Regions from separate parts of the Mesorhizobium sp. WSM4809 genome, predicted to be linked through region 4. Evidence: predicted binding sites of a transcription regulator. Region 4 holds the regulator's gene; each other region holds the start of a gene.
The links. The regulator LexA, encoded in region 4, represses DNA repair genes until DNA is damaged. The targets are predictions, from matches to a motif close to TGTTCNNNNTGTGTTCNG.

Region 1 (4,039 bases), on a different contig from region 4:
GCCGGGCAGGAAGACGGTCTCGAATTCGAGGCCCTTAGCCGAATGCAGCGTCATGATCGAGACGGCGTCGAGCCCGGCGTTCTGCTCGGCATCCATGACCAGTGCGACATGTTCGAGGAAGGAGCGCAGCGACTCATACTCCTCCATCGAGCGGATCAGTTCTTTCAGGTTCTCCAGCCGGCCGGGCGCTTCGACCGAGCGGTCGTTCTTCCACATGTCGGTGTAGCCGCTCTCTTCGAGAATGGTCTCGGCGAGTTCGGTATGCGGCGTGGTTTCCAGGGCCTTTTGCCAGCGTTCGAAATTGGCCGCCACCTCGCGCAAGGCAGCGCGCGGCTTCGGCTTCAGCTCGTCGCTTTCGGCGAGCTTGGCGGCGGCTTCCAGCATCGGGATGCGCAGCGCACGCGCGGTGTCGTGGATCTGGCGGATGGTGGCTTCACCCAGGCCGCGCTTGGGTACATTGACGATGCGCTCGAAGGCAAGGTCATCGGCGCCTTGCGCGACGACGCGGAAGAAGGCCAGCGCATCGCGGATCTCCATGCGCTCGTAGAAGCGCGGGCCGCCGATGACGCGGTAATTGAGGCCGAGCGTGACGAAACGGTCCTCGAATTCGCGCATCTGGAAGGAAGCGCGGACCAGGATCGCCATGTCGTTGAGATTGTGCTTTTGCCGCTGGTAGGTCTCGATGGTCTCGCCGACGGCGCGCGCTTCTTCCTCGGAATCCCAGGCGGCGTGGACATGCACCTTGCCGTCTTCGGGATCGTTGCGGTCCGTGAACAGCGTCTTGCCGAAGCGGCCCTCATTGTGGGCGATGAGGTGGGAGGCAGCGCCAAGGATGTGCGCGGTCGAGCGGTAGTTGCGCTCCAGCCGGATGATGGTGGCGCCGGGAAAATCCTTGTCGAAGCGCAGGATGTTGTCGATCTCGGCACCGCGCCAGCCATAGATCGACTGATCGTCGTCGCCGACGCAGCAGATGTTTACGGTGGCGCGGGTTTCGGCCGAAGAGCGCCCAATCTCCCCCCTAGAGGGGGAGATGTCGCCGGAGGCGACAGAGGGGGGCGCTGTCCCTCCAGCCTGTCGGCGCGAGGCGCCCCCCTCTGTCCTGCCGGACATCTCCCCCTCAAGGGGGGAGATCGGCTTGCCTTGAGGCCGCTGCGCCAGGAGGCGCAGCCACATGTACTGCGCGGTATTGGTGTCCTGATACTCGTCGACGAGGATGTATTTGAAGCGCCTGTGGTATTCCTTCAGCACGTCCGGATTGGCGCGGAAGATGCGGATCGGGTGGCACAGCAGGTCGCCGAAATCGCAGGCGTTCAGCGTCTTCAGCCGCTCCTGATAGGCCTTGTAGAGTTCGCGGCCCTTGCCGTTGGCGAAGGCGCGGGCGTCGCCCTCGGCGATGTCGGCCGGGCCTTGCCCCTTGTTCTTCCAGCCGTCGATCATCTGGGCGAACTGCTTGGCCGGCCAGCGCTTGTCGTCCAGACCTTCGGCTTGGATCAACTGCTTGATCAGCCGCACGACGTCGTCGGTGTCGAGGATGGTGAAGTCGGAGCGCAAACCGGCGAGTTCGGCATGTCTGCGAAGCAGCTTCACGCCGATCGAGTGGAAGGTGCCGAGCCATGGCATGCCCTCGACATTGCCTTCGCCGATCAGCACGCCAATGCGGATCTTCATCTCGCGCGCGGCCTTGTTGGTGAAGGTCACCGCGAGGATCTGCGACGGGAACGCCTTGCCGGTGGCGAGGATGTGGGCGATGCGGGTGGTGAGCACGCGGGTCTTGCCGGTGCCCGCTCCGGCCAGCACCAGAACCGGACCTTCGGTGGTTTCAACAGCTAGCCGCTGCTCCGGGTTGAGGCCCTTCAGGTAGTCGGGTGCGTTGTTTTGACCGCTGCGGGCAGCCATGGCGCGCGCGGCGATGCCCGACGGGGCCGTGGGCCGCGCATTGGGTTCGTCGAAAAAGGGCATGTCTTCGGAAAAGCCGGACATTGCCCCGAATGTAGTGATTCGGTGGGGAAAGACCAGAACTGTCTACGTTTTGTTCCGCTAAAGTGCCCGATTGCTGCCCACGCTCCCAGTGCGGTCGATGTTATCCCAATGGCGATGGACCATTACCGCCTGCGCTTGAGGCCCATGCTTGACAGGCGGGACCGTCGGGAGAAAGTTGTGCTTCGGGCAGCGACGCAATGCCGGGTTGCCATGGCAGCGCCGCAAAGCGCAACAGTCGAAGGAGTATCATCTTGGCTGTCACCATCACCTCCCTCATTCTTTTCCTCATCGGCCTGGCACTCGGCGGCGGCGGTATCCGCCTGGCGATGCTGGGCGGCAGCTGGTACTATGTCGTTGCTGGCCTTGCCTTCCTGATCGCCGCCTGGCTGCTTTACCGGCGCAGGTCGACTGCTTTGTGGCTCTACGCGGTGATCGTGCTCGGCACGTTGGCCTGGGCGGTCTGGGAAACCGGCTTCGACTGGTGGGAACTCGGGCCTCGCGGCGGCATCATCGTGCTTCTCGCTTTGTGGCTGCTGATGCCGTGGGCGAGGCGGGGTCTTGTCGGTCCTGACGCACGCGCGCCGCTGATCCTTGCCGTGCTGGCATCATTAGCCGTCGCCGGTTATTCGATGACTTCGGATCCGAAGGATATTGCCGGCGAACTCGGCACCGACAAGGTGGTCGCCAACGCCAATCTCGGCAATGATGTGCCGGCCGGCGAATGGCACTATTACGGCCGCACGCAGTTCGGCCAGCGCTATTCGCCGCTCGACCAGATCACACCGGACAATGTCGCCAAGCTGCAGCCCGCCTGGACCTACCAGACCGGCGACGTGAAGGGTCCCGACGATGTCGGCGAGACCACCTATCAGGTGACGCCGCTGAAGATCGGCGACACGCTCTACATCTGCACGCCGCATAATTTCGCCATCGCAATCGATGCCGCGAGCGGCAAGGAGAAATGGCGCTTCGATCCCAAGGTCAAGCTCGACAAGGACCGCCAGCACCAGACCTGCCGCGGCGTGGCCTATTACGCCGATGCCGCCGGCGCCGCCGGGCAGCCCTGTGCGACCCGCGTCTACCTGCCGACCTCGGACGCGCGGCTGATCGCGCTCGATGCCGCCAACGGGCAGATCTGCCAGGCTTTTGCCGAGGGCGGCACGCTGAACCTTCTGACCAACATGCCCTATCCGAAGTCGGGCTATTATTACTCGACCTCGGCACCGCTGATCTCAGGCGGCAAGATCATTGTCGGCGGCGCGGTCAACGACAATTATTCGACGCAGGAGCCGTCCGGCGTCATCCGCGCCTACGACGCCGCCACCGGCGCGCTGGTGTGGAACTGGGATTCCGGCAATCCGGACCAGACGACGCCGCTGCCGGCCGGCCAGACCTATACCGCCAACTCGCCCAACATGTGGTCGACGCCGAGCGCCGACGAGAAGCTCGGCCTGCTCTACGTGCCGCTCGGCAACCAGACGCCGGACCAGCTCGGCGCCGGGCGCAGTGCCAATGTCGAGAAGTTCTCGTCGTCGATCACCGCGCTCGACCTCAACACCGGGCAGGTGCGCTGGGTGCGGCAGACCGTGCACCACGATCTCTGGGACATGGACGTGCCGGCGCAGCCGAGCCTGATCGACATCACCAAACCCGACGGCACGGTGGTGCCGGCGCTGGTCGGGCCGACCAAGCAGGGCGACCTCTATGTGCTCGACCGCCGCACCGGCGAGCCGGTCATTGCGGTCAACGAAGTGCCGGCGCCCGGCGGCGCGATCGAAGGTGACCACACATCGCCAACGCAGCCGGTCTCCGACCTTACCTTCATGCCGAAGCCGCTCACCGGCGCCGACATGTGGGGCCTAACCATGTTCGACCAGTTGGCCTGCCGGATCGAATTCCAGGGCCTGCGCTATGAGGGGCGCTATACGCCGCCTTCCGTCCAGGGCTCGCTGATCTATCCCGGCAATTTCGGCACCTTCAACTGGGGCGGCATTGCCGTCGACCCGGTCCGGCAGGTGCTGTTCGGCATGCCGACCTATCTGGCGTTCAAGTCGGAGCT
Region 2 (4,039 bases), on a different contig from region 4:
TGGCCAGATCGTGCAGCCGCAGCGCCTCGTTGGGACGGCGCCGCAACGTCAGCGCCATATAGGCGCGATCGCCAAATGCGTCGCGCAGCCGGCGCCGCCAGAGTGAGCATGTGTCATCTGCCTGGTCGGGCACGAGCACTGCAAGGAGGCCCTCGCCATAGGCGACAACGTCAGCCCAATGAAGCACGCATTTTGCCTTGCCGCCACGCTTCTTGCCCAGCGACAGCAAGCGGCACAGCCGCGAGTAGGCCGGGCGATCGGTCGGGTAGACCAGGATGGAAATCTCTTCCACCAGATCCAGCCGGCAGCCGACGATCAGCCTGACGCCGGTTGCCTTTGCAGCCTCGTGGGCGCGGACAATGCCGGCCAGACTGTTGCGATCACAGATGGCAAGGGCGGGCATTCCCATGCTGGCTGCTTGCGCGAACAGTTCCTCACAGGAACTCGCGCCCCGCAGAAAGGAAAAATGCGAGGTGCATTGCAGCTCGACATAGCACGCGTTCATCCGAAGATGCCGTGCAGGAACCAGCGATGCGAGCCGGTCGCGGCATCCTCGCCATCGCCTGCGCGATAAATCCAGAACCGCTCGCCGGCTTCGTCCTCGACCTGGAAATAGTCGCGCACGGCAGTTAGCTCGGCGTCGCGCTTCCACCATTCGCCGAAAACCCGCTCAGGTCCATCGGCGCGCTTGATCCGTCGACGGATGCCTTTCCAGGTGAAGCTCGCCGGCGGATGGTCCGGTAGCAGCGCAATGGCCTCGATCGGCTCCGGCACGGTAAACAAGCGAGCCGGACGCGGCCAATGGTCTGGCCATGCGTCGCCGGTCTCAGCCGATGCAGCGGCTACACGCCGGAAAGATCGCTCGGGCACATCGCTGGCAACCGGGGTAAACCGATAGAGCTTTTCCTCACCGACACGGTTGCCGAGTGTGTCGATCAAATCCGAGATGTCTGCATCCCGTTGCTCGATCAGCGACGAAACGGTCTGCCTGGGAGCGAGTGATTCTGCCAAGGGCGCGGACAACCGCATCAGCTCGATGCCGAAGCCCGGATCGACCGTCTCGATCTTGTCGCAGAGCAGCCGCGTCAGCCGCTTCACATCACGGACAGGCAAGGCCGTGCCGACGCGAATGGCTTCGACGCGGTTGTCGACGCGGTAGAGCAGCAGGTCAAGCCGCCGGGCGCCGAACCCTTTGGTCTCCAGCCCGACACACAGCGCCTGAACAAGCTTGCCGACATAGCGCGCGATTGTCTCGGCCGCACTGATGGGCTCGCCAAAGGCGCGCCTTACCTCGACCACATCGACCGGCCGCACTGGCTCTATCGGCTCGGCGAGACGTCCAGCAGCCTGGTCAAGCCGGCGGCCGAGTTCCGGCCCGAAGCGCAGCGCCAGTGGGGCGCGCGGCTGCTGCAGAAGCTCACCCACCCTGTCGAAGCCCAAAACCCGCAGACCGCTGACGATCTCATCGGGCAAACGCAATGCTGCGATGGGCAGAGGAAGGATCGCATCGCAGGTTGCGTTGACCGCGACCACGCTCACGGCTTGCCTGACATATCGCGCAAAGGCATGAGCAGCACCCCAGCTATCCGCTATGGCTGCGCGCGCCGAGAAGCCGACCTTGCCGAGACGTTCGACCATATCTGCGAGCATCAAGCGTTCACCGCCATGAAGATGATCGGCGCCCGTGGTATCCATCACCAATCCGTCGGGAGGATCTGCTGCGACAATCGGCGCGTACCGCCGCAAAGCCCACAGGGCCAACCGATCCAATGCCTGCGCGTCTGCTTCAGGTTCGGCATCCATGACCGCCAGCCCCTGGACGAGGGCCTGTGCCTTCGTCGCGGGCATTCCGACGCGCAGGCCCGCTTCTGTTGCCGCGCGATCCACCGCAGTCACCAGGCGACGATTACCGTGCCGCCCGACCAGCACCAAAGGCTTATCCGGTGGCGGCGAGACGTCGCCCAATTTCCTTCTGAGCCGGTCGGTCGACCAGCTTGGAAGGAACAGCGAGACGACCCTTTGCATCACAAGCCTCCACTTCGATATCGAGTGTTTCCCCTCCACGAGACCGGATCAGTTCAAGTTGCCATCGCGCCCGGCCAACGCCGGGCACAGGCAGCGGTCGCGACGGCAGCACGGAAACCCGCCAGCGGGTGACGGACGCCGTCGGCTGCCCGAAATCGGCGGCTTCGGTCTGGCGGCGCCAGCGGCGGATCGCGATGCCGATCGCGCCGGAGCCTTCCGATGCCAGTTGCAACCGGCGCGAGGCAGTCATGGACAGGCGCGCCACTTCCGCGACCACAGCCCCAAGTCCGACATGCCGCAGGCCTTCCTCGAAGCAGGCGAGCAAGGATTTGTCGTCACCGGCTTCGACATAGATCACCCGGTCGGGATGCAGTCCGACCTGTGCGATTGCCGGTGCAAACAGATCCTGGCGCGTCACGCACCACAGCACCTTGCCTTGCGTCCTGGCCGCAATGCCTGCAGCAAAAAGCGACGCGGCAGCGCCATCGATTGCACCATTGCCGCCGCCGGCAACTTCATGAAGTGCGCCAAGCGCCACGCCCCCGCCTGGCAGATGACTGTCGATCGAGGAGATACCGAATGGGAGCACCGCTCTTTTGCGCGCGTTACCGCCTTCGAGACGCGCAATGCGATCTCGCAGATCGGAAATAGCAGCGTTTGGCGTCGATGCACTCATCTGTCCCCTGAACGCGACATGGTGGCGGAATGTTCCTCATTTGTTCCCTTCCTAATGAAGAGTCAATGGGATGGCGAGGTGGCGCTGCGGAAGAAATGTTTGTGGCGACCGCCCGGTGGCATCGACAGAACCGTTTGCCAGCAGGACGAGGCGTCGAAGCCACCTGTCCTGTTGGGATGTTCGCGCCGGCGGCTGGCGGCGCCCAAGGAAAAACGGCGTATAAACCGCAGTCCTGCGCGCGTCCGCAATTGCGGACATTGTCGCGCGCGGGACGGAGGAAATTCGCCCCCGCCGCGGGCGGTTAACAGGACAGCCGTAGGAGCGTCAGCATAGCGCCGGCCGCAGGACGGGACGCGGGACCGACTGTCCCCGTCCGCGGTGGTCCGCGTGTAGCATCGGCCATGAATGCAGTTGCGTTGGGATTGAGCACGAAGCCTCAACCGATTGCCAGATCTCCCTATCCAATTGGAAAAAAACCATTTTTCCAAACCATCAGGAGTCTATTGACACCTTTGTTCTTATTTTGTTCACTGTTGGTGATTGATACTGGAGGCGAACCGTGGAACTTCGCTTGAACATTGAAGGTGCAACGCCCGAGGAACTGGCACGCGGGATCGCGGCAGCCGAAGCAGTCTTCTCGCGCGCCGGCATTACGGCTTTGCAAGGCGCGGAAGGTTTGTTCGCGTTGGAAGGCTGGGATATCAAGGGCTTCCCGGAAGACGACCAGCCAACCGAGGACGAGGACCAGGCTGCTTCGGTCTGGATGGAAGCCGACGAGGCTGCGACGACTGCATGTTGTGCGGGCTGGCCGGAGGATAAAGTTCCGGGCCATCAGATCATGGAGCTGATCGACGTGCCCCGAACGAGATTGCAGGCCGAGGCGCTCCCGGACACGTGGCCGGCGCGCAAACAGCTCTATCCCGATGTTGTCACCCGGTGGAGACCACGACCGGGCCGGACCGCCAGATCGATTTCGATATTGCCTTCGTTCTTGGTTGGGTGCCCGAGCGGCCGACGCTGGATCAGGTCGAGCCGCTTTCGGAAAATGGCGACCGTATCCCCTTCTTCACCAGCAACCTCGCCCAGGTGGAAGAAATGGCTCGCAAGGCACTCAAGGACTGGACGATCTAGATTGACCAGGACCCCTACGATGCCCACGTTTTCGATCCTGCAGCCAGCGAAGACGGTGAAGAATTGCGGATCGCACTGACCCTGGCGATGATGCGCGGCCAGTCGATGCATTTCGATTAGCGGTGAACGGGTTACACGGCCAACGTCGATCGATCGTGCTTGGCCACTCCAGGTCGCACGCTGGATGGCTAAAAACCTGACCAGCCC
Region 3 (4,039 bases), on a different contig from region 4:
AGTCGGGCGAAACGCCAAGCCGCAGGTTCCTGCCGAAGCGGCCTTTGAGGTCTCCAAGCAGGGGAAGACTATCTTCCGCGCCCGCCGACAGACCGGGCAGGACCGCCAGCGACATCAGGTCACCCCATTCGAGGAGGTCGCCGCGCTGGAGAAGGGTGGCGCCTTTTTCGTTCTCGTCGCGCAGATTGGCTTGGGTAAGCATGCGGCACAGATGTCCCCAGCCCTTGCGGTCCTGGGGATAGGCGAGGATGTCCGGCGTGCCGTCGCCGAAAACCAGCCGGCAGCCGGGGTGATAGGAGAGCTTTTCGACCTTGGCCTGCTGCCAGGCGCGCACCACGCCGGCCACCGTGTTGCGGTCGGCAAGCCCGATCGCGGAGAAGCCCAGGAGCTTGGCCGCGACCACCAGCTCCTCCGGCTTGGAGGCGCCGCGCAGGAAGGAGAAATTCGACTGGATGCCGAATTCGGCATAGGGGATGACGGTCAGCGCGTTCATGCGAAGACACCATGCATGAACCAGCGCGGCGGTACCTGCGTGTTGCCGTAAAGACCTTGCCGGTAGAGCCAATAGCGGCGGCCATCGGCATCCTCGATGCGGAAATAGTCGCGCGTCGATGCCGCCTCGTCGCTTGGCGCTTCCCGCCACCATTCGGCGGCGATGCGTTCCGGCCCTTCGGCGCGCGTGACCCGGTAGAGCGCGCGCCGCCAGCGGAAGTGCAGCGGTGGTCCTTCCGGCATTTCAGTGGCCGGCACATCGATGGGTTCGGGCGAGCGGAACAGCCGGATTGGCCGTTCCGGCGGAAAAATGGTTTGTGGCGCCTGCAGCCTGCCGGGCTTTTTCGGCGGCGTGGTCCGGCGCGGCGCTTCGGTGAAGGGGATCGTGGCGACGGCGCGCTCCGGCAGATGGCTCTCGACCGCGACCGGCCGGAGAACCGCGCCCTCGCCGAGCCGGGCGCGGATGCGGTCAGCGAACAGCGCGATATCGGCGCCATCGTCGATCGTTTCACCAGTCAGATCAGCCTGCTGCATGTCGAAGGTGGCGGCCGCCAACACCGAGAGCCGCACCAGATCGAAACCATAGCCGGCATCGATATCCTGCTCGAGCGCGGCCAGCCTCTCATGGAACAGTTTCTGGATCAGCATGGGTTCGCGCATCGGCCGCGAGGTGCCGATGGCGATGCGGCTGACGGCGCCGTCGACGCGAAAGAGCAGCAGCGCCAGCGTCCTGGCACCCTCGCCGCGGCGTTCGAGGTCGGTTTTCAAGGTCGCCGCCAGCATGCCCACCAGCCGTTCGATGTCCTCGGTCAGGGTGACGGGTTCGGCGAGGTGGCGTTCGACCGAAAGCGGCGCGACGGGAAGGCGCGGCGACACCGCTTCGTCGAGACGGCCAAGCGCCTGGTCGAGGCGCAGGAGCAGCAAGGCGCCAAAGCGGCGGGCGAGCGGCGCGCGCGGTGCCGCCATGACGGCGCCCGCCGTGCGCAGGCCGACGCTTTCCAGGCTGGTGCGGGTCGCCGGCTCGATGCGCAGTGCGGCCAGCGGCAGGGGTGCCAGCAGCGCTTCCTCCTCGCCTGACACAATGATGCGGTCACTGCAAAAGCGTGCCGCCGCCCAGGCCGCGCCCGGTGTCGCGGCAAGCCCGGCTCGGACATCGAAACCCTGATGGAAGAAGCGCGACAGGATCTCGTCCAGCATGGCGCGTTCGCCGCCGAACAGATGGGTGCAGCCGGTGACGTCGAGAAACAGGCCGTCCGCGCCATCCAGCGCCACCAGCGGGGTGTAGCGGTCGCACCAGTCGGCAAGGCCTTCGAGCAGACGGCGGTCGGCTTCCGGATCGGCCTCGACGATGTCGATCGACGGATGCATGGCGCGCGCATCGGCAATGCCCATGTCGCGCTTCAGGTGCAGGGCCTCAGCCCGCTCGTCGAGGGCCGAGATGCGCTGCGCGTTGCGGTCTCGATGGCTGATCACGAGCGGCGGGTGAGAGGGGTGATCCGACGGCCGGGAACGCCAGGACCGCCCCAGACGCTGGCGCAGGACCCTTTCCGCCGCCAGATAGGGAAACCACAGGGACAGGATTCTTTGGCCGGTTTCTTTCCCCACCTGCTCCTTCGTCGCCCGCTCTTTCGTCGAATGCGCGTTCATCGGGGTTCCACTCCAGTGTGAATTGTCCAGGCAGGGCCGTGCGGCTCTTGCCGATGGTGAGGATGAAGGCCGGGCGGTCGATCGAACCGGCCAGCGGCCCGGCGATGGTGTCGCGCGGTGTTGCCGGCGCCGATGCGACGATGAGGCGGACGGGTGCCGCCGTCGGTTCGGGTTCGGCCGCCTGCCGCAGCAGGAACACCGGGCGGCCGGCCGCTTGCGCCCTTGCATGCAGCCGGCGTGTCGCGGTCAGGTCCAGCCGCTGCGGATTGCCGCGGACTTCCAGGATGACCGCGGCCAGCGCCGTCATCCGGGCCGCCTCCTCGGCGACCCACAGCGCATCGACAAGCTTTGGCGCCTCGGTAAACAGCAATTGCTCCGGCCCGATGCCGAACGAGGCGTGAAGCCCCCTTGCATAGGGAAAGCCTGCCTCGCGGAAGATCTCCGATGTGCCGATCCACAGCACCGGCAACCCCGGCGTTTGCTTGAGGATCAGGCTGGTGAGCGACAAAGCGAAGCCGGCGACGGCCCCGGCATCGCGGGTTTCGCTGCCATGGATTTCACTCAGGGCGGCCTTCGGCAGGCCGCCGCTCAGGGCGGCGTCGAGGCGCTCGACGCCAATAGGCAGGAACGCATCCGGCAACGCCGCGGCAATGCCACGCCGGACGATTGTGAGATCGGTGTTGACGTCAGCATCAAGGGACGCGGCGGCCGGCGCAGCCAAGCGCTCGGGCAGCGTTCCCTCGATTTTCGCGATCTGGCGGCGCAGGGCAAAAACAGTCTCCCGCGCCACGGCGGTCATCGCCATGACGGTCAGCTTCCACTCACAATTGTTCCTGTTATGTTCCTATAGATTCCAGAGGCCACGGGAAGAGTCAAGCGGAGTCATGGGGAATTTATTCCTCTCCGCATGGATGGCGCAGGCGCATCGGCCCGTTCATTTGCCGATTCCGGTGCGAAAGCCTATATGCCGGGATCAAAGGACAAAGCATGGCCCGCATCTACAAGACCCGCACTTGGCACGACGAACTCTCGCCCTCGATGGACGAAATGGAGTTCCTGGCGCTGGAGGCGTACGCCCATCTGCCGGAGGATTTCCGCAAGCTGACCGGCGAGATCGTCATCCAGATCGCCGAGTTCCCGACCGACGAGATCATGGACGATCTGTCGCTGGAAACGCCCTTCGACCTGCTTGGCCTGTTTGAGGGACGCGGCATCGCCGAGCGCTGGAACCCGCAGACCGGCGAGGGCCCGAACCGCATCACGCTCTACCGCCGCGCCATCCTCGACTACTGGTCAGAGAACGAGGAGACGCTGGGCGACATCGTCACCCACGTGCTGATCCACGAGATCGGCCATCATTTCGGCCTGTCGGACGATGACATGGAGAAGATCGAAGAGGCGGCGGAATAGCGCTCAGATGACGGAAGCAGAATTCGCCGACCGGATCGATTGCAACTGGCCGTATCACGACATTCCACAAAGCCGGGAACTGATCGAAACCGCCGTCGGGATTTCACCGAATGCCGCTTTCCTCGCACTTGGTGAGCTTTGCCATCTGCCCGCAAGTGCTGCCGTCGAACCGGCCACTCTCGTTGCCCTGGTCGACTTTTGGCTATCCGAATTCGACCACCCGATGGCACCTATGACAGCGGAATGCGCGATCTCCATGATTGAACGCAAGCGGTTGCCGGTTCCTGAAATCCTTACGAGAATGGATTCCGTCTCCGGCTATCCCGGTCTCCTTGCAGCGCTATCGATCCTCTATTTCGGCTGCGATGACGTCGAGGGCCGCGCAGACGCACGGTTCAACGAAATCAGAGCCGCCTGGGAAAATCTGGCGTAGCCGGTTAGCTGATCAACCAGGCCTTTTGAGGTTTCGCCTCAGAGGTTGGTCATTCGG
Region 4 (4,039 bases):
CGCCTGCGCCACAGCGTGAACACGGCGGCGAGCCTGGAACTCGACCGGGGCGTGGCCTTCCTGCTGGTGCCGGTCTGCCTGGCGATCGGAGCGATCGGCTATTTTTCGCTGACGGCTGAACCCGACTTTGCGAGACCTGTCGCGGTTGTCATCTTGACGGGGATCTGTGCGCTGGTCTCGCGCTCATGGCCAAAGACCCATCTGTGTTTCATGGCGGCGCTTTTGTGCGCCCTAGGACTGCTTGCTGCCAAGGTCGAGACGTGGCGTGCGGGCACACAAATGTTGGGCTCGGAAATCTCGACGCAGGTGACCGGCCGCGTCGTCTCGCTCGACCGGATGGAAACTGGCCGTATCCGGCTGACCATCGACGTGACATCGACCGCAAGACCGAAACTGCGCTATGCGCCGGAACGGGTGCGGCTTTCGGCACGCAAGATCCCGGCTGACGTGACCGCAGGCTCCCTCATCACTGGATATGCCAAGCTTTTGCCGCCGACCGGGCCGGTGCGGCCGGACAGCTATGATTTCTCCTTCGACAGCTATTTTGCCGGCATCGGCGGCAGCGGGTTCTTTCTCGGCAACCCCAAGCTTGTCGTCAGCGATGGTGGCGACATGTCGCTGCCGGCCCGAATTTCCTCTAGCGTGGAAAATGCCCGCGAGGCCATCGCCGACCATATCAGGGCGAGCGTCGGCGGCGCCGAAGGCGAGATCGCCGCGGCGCTGATCGTCGGCGTGCGCGCCGGCATTCCCGATGACATCAATGAGGCGATGCGACGTACCGGCATCTACCACATCATCTCGATTTCGGGACTGCACATGGCGCTGGTCGCAGGCACCATCATGGGCTTGCTGCGCGGCGCCTTCGCGTTGTTTCCCGACTTTTCCGCGCGTCGCCCGGTCAAGAAGTATGCCGCCGTCGCCGCACTGTTCTCGATCGCGGCCTATCTCATCATCTCTGGAGTCGTCGTTGCCGCCGAGCGCAGCTTCATCATGCTGGCGGTGATGCTGATTGCCGTGCTGTTCGATCGAGCAGCACTCACCATGCGCAATCTGGCGATCTCGGCGATCGCCGTCATCGTGGTGTCGCCGCATGAGGTGGTCGGCCCGAGTTTTCAGATGTCGTTCGCCGCGACCGCGGCTCTGGTCGGCGCCTATGCCGGCTGGGCCGTTCACCGCGCGGGAAAAGCAAGACCGCCGCCCCCAAAGCGATCCATGCCCGGTTTCCTGACGCGAAAGTTCGTGCTCGCGGCAACCGGCCTTGCCATGACCTCCATCATCGCCGGCAGCGCCACGACGCTGTTTGCCATCTGGCATTTTCAGCGTGTGTCGCCGCTCAGCCTGTTCGCCAATCTGGCGGTTATGCCGATCGTCACCGTCGTCATGTTCCTGGCTGTCGCAAGCGCGCTGCTGATGCCTTTCGGATTGGATTGGCCGGCCCTCTACCTGATGGGCAAGGGTCTGACGGTGATGATCGCCATATCGGGTTGGATCTCCGAACGTTCGCCTGTCGATGCGGTTGGGCTGATTTCGCAGCAATCTGTCCTGCTGGTGACAATTGCCCTGGTCATCGCGACAATGGCGACAACTTGGCTGCGGCTCGCTGCTCTGCCATTCGCGCTGGCAGGCTTGCTGACCGTCTCGGATACGCGCACGCCGGATGTGCTGATCTCGGAGGACGCCCGACTGGTTGCCTTGCCGATCGGCGGTGGCGAACTCGCCGTCAGCCGCGCTCGGCCGAACGAATTCACCGTCGACAACTGGAAACGCGCACTAATATCCGAAACCATCGTCGTGCCGGAGGTGTTCGACAAGGGCGACGGGCAATTCGACGTCGCGGATGCCGTTGAGCTACCGCCGGGATCGCCGTTCTATTGCACCTCAGGCGTCTGCGTGGCCAGGCACACGTCCGGTGCGATCATTGCCTATGTCGAGGACCGCAAGGACACCTGGAAAGCCTGCGGTTTCGCCGAGCTGATCGTCATCAATGACGCCACCGCGTATGACGCCTGTCACAACCCGCTGGTTCTCGTCATCACCAAGCGGCAACTGGCTCGCAAAGGCAGTGCCGCGATCTTCTTCGATCGCCAATCGGCGACCACGCCGGCGACGATCAGCTTCGCCGTGGACAGCCCATACCGGCCCTGGCATGCGCAACGCAAATTCTCGCGCGAGGCGAGGGGGCTGCCACCCTTCAAGAGACCCGAGAAGCCAGTGGCTGAAACGCAGCCGCCTCAGTAGCGGCGGATCAGGCCAACGAGCTTGCCTTGCACCTTGACCCTGTCCGGCCCGAAAATACGGGTTTCATAGGCTGGATTGGCGGCTTCGAGAGCAATCGAAGCGCCCTTGCGGCGGAACCGCTTCAGCGTCGCTTCCTCTTCATCGACCAGCGCCACGATGATCTCGCCGGGGTTCGCCGTGTCGGCATTGCGGATGATGACGGTGTCGCCGTCGAAGATACCGGCCTCGATCATCGAGTCGCCCTTGACCTCCAGCGCATAGTGGGCACCGCCCATGATCATGTCCGGCGGCACCGAGATCGAATGCGTCTGATGCTGGATGGCATCGATCGGCACACCGGCGGCGATACGGCCCATGACCGGGATCGACACGGCGGAGACCGCATCGTCATCATTGCCGGGCGAGGGCATCCGCGAAGGCGCCGGCTTGATCTGCCGGCCAAGGGCACCACCCTGACCGAGACTGCCCTGGATGACGCTTGGCGAAAACTTCTTTGCCGCGTTGAGGCCGGGCGCGATCGAGTCCGGCAATCGCAGCACTTCCAGCGCGCGTGCCCGGTTGGGCAACCGGCGAATAAAGCCGCGCTCCTCAAGTGCGGTGATCAGCCGATGAATCCCGGATTTGGAGGCAAGGTCGAGCGCCTCCTTCATCTCGTCGAAGGATGGCGGAATGCCGCTCTCCTTCAGGCGTTCATGGATGAACATCAGCAGTTCATGTTGCTTGCGTGTCAGCATGGCGGCCCCCAGATTACCTGAAACCAGAATCGAAAAACAAACCCAGAACAAACACTATCTGTTCCAGTTGTGTTCTGCAACCGTTTAAAGTTTAATGAATTTGTTAAGGCTGCTGAAATTATTTGGGCTTGCCAGCGGGTCGCGATCGACAGGCGCCAACCACGGCAATGCGCCTGCTCACATTCAAATCATTATGGTTAATGACCTGTGGCTCATCCTCGACCCAAGGCTTGGCATCATCTGCCGATCGACCTCCACAAGGGACGCTATCAATCTTCGGGACGTTGGTTTGCCGTGAACGAAACGGAGCCAAAACGCCAACGTCTGTTGGCATTTGTGGCTGGAATTCAGCCCTCCGTCATCCGCCGGGCAGTGAGGGCGGCGACGGCAAATCGCGGAGATCGTTGCGTCAGGTAACGGCTTCCTTGACGGCGAAACGCTGGTCCTTCCATGCGCCCGTGCGCAGAATATCCTCCAGCACCTCAACCGCCAGCCACACATCCTTGTAGCCGACATAGAGCGGCGTGAAGCCGAAACGGATGGTCGATGGCGCGCGAAAATCACCGATGACGCCGCGCTCGATCAGCGCCCGCATGATTTGATAGCCGTGATCGTGAAGGAACGACACCTGGCTGCCGCGCCTGGTCGCGTCGCGGGTGGTCTCCAGCGTGAGGCCATAGGCGCCGCACTTTGCTTCGACGAGCTGGATGAACAGTTCCGTCAGCGCGACGCTCTTTTTTCGCAATGCCGCCATGTCGACGTCGTTCCAGATGACAAGCGCGCCTTTGAGCGCCCGCATCGACAGGACCGGCTGGGTGCCGCACAGAAAGCGGCGGATACCGGTGCCGGCAACATACCCCCGTTCGAAGGCAAAGGGCCGCGCATGGCCCCACCAGCCGCTGAGCGGCTGGCTGATATCGCCGTGATGGCGCTGCGCGGCATAGATGAAGGCCGGTGCGCCCGGACCGCCGTTGAGGTACTTGTAAGTGCAGCCGATGGCGAAATCGGCATTTGCCTGATCGAGCTCGACGGGCAGGGCGCCGGCGGTGTGGCATAGATCCCAGACG

Region 1: the regulator LexA is predicted to act here: its motif matches at 2,020-2,037, upstream of AC0L24_RS18355 (ATP-dependent helicase).
Region 2: the regulator LexA is predicted to act here: its motif matches at 2,732-2,749, upstream of AC0L24_RS30255 (ImuA family protein).
Region 3: the regulator LexA is predicted to act here: its motif matches at 2,968-2,985, upstream of AC0L24_RS32535 (ImuA family protein).

Annotation. Positions count from the first base shown of each region.
Region 1 covers NZ_JBVVQW010000006.1:359,569-363,607, reverse strand. The annotation lists gene AC0L24_RS18355 (ATP-dependent helicase) at 1-1,980, opposite strand, end outside; gene AC0L24_RS18350 (glucose/quinate/shikimate family membrane-bound PQQ-dependent dehydrogenase) at 2,232-4,039, shown strand, end outside.
Region 2 covers NZ_JBVVQW010000021.1:33,458-37,496, reverse strand. The annotation lists gene AC0L24_RS30265 (error-prone DNA polymerase) at 1-505, opposite strand, end outside; gene AC0L24_RS30260 (Y-family DNA polymerase) at 502-2,025, opposite strand; gene AC0L24_RS30255 (ImuA family protein) at 1,937-2,701, opposite strand; gene AC0L24_RS30250 (hypothetical protein) at 3,638-3,832, shown strand.
Region 3 covers NZ_JBVVQW010000029.1:32,282-36,320, forward strand. The annotation lists partial or broken gene AC0L24_RS32525 (error-prone DNA polymerase) at 1-493, opposite strand, end outside; gene AC0L24_RS32530 (DUF6504 family protein) at 490-1,965, opposite strand; gene AC0L24_RS32535 (ImuA family protein) at 1,907-2,944, opposite strand; gene AC0L24_RS32540 (metallopeptidase family protein) at 3,127-3,549, shown strand; gene AC0L24_RS32545 (hypothetical protein) at 3,557-3,982, shown strand; gene AC0L24_RS32550 (TetR/AcrR family transcriptional regulator) at 4,021-4,039, opposite strand, start outside.
Region 4 covers NZ_JBVVQW010000003.1:260,173-264,211, reverse strand. The annotation lists gene AC0L24_RS09365 (ComEC/Rec2 family competence protein) at 1-2,238, shown strand, start outside; gene lexA (transcriptional repressor LexA) at 2,232-2,972, opposite strand; gene kynU (kynureninase) at 3,382-4,039, opposite strand, start outside.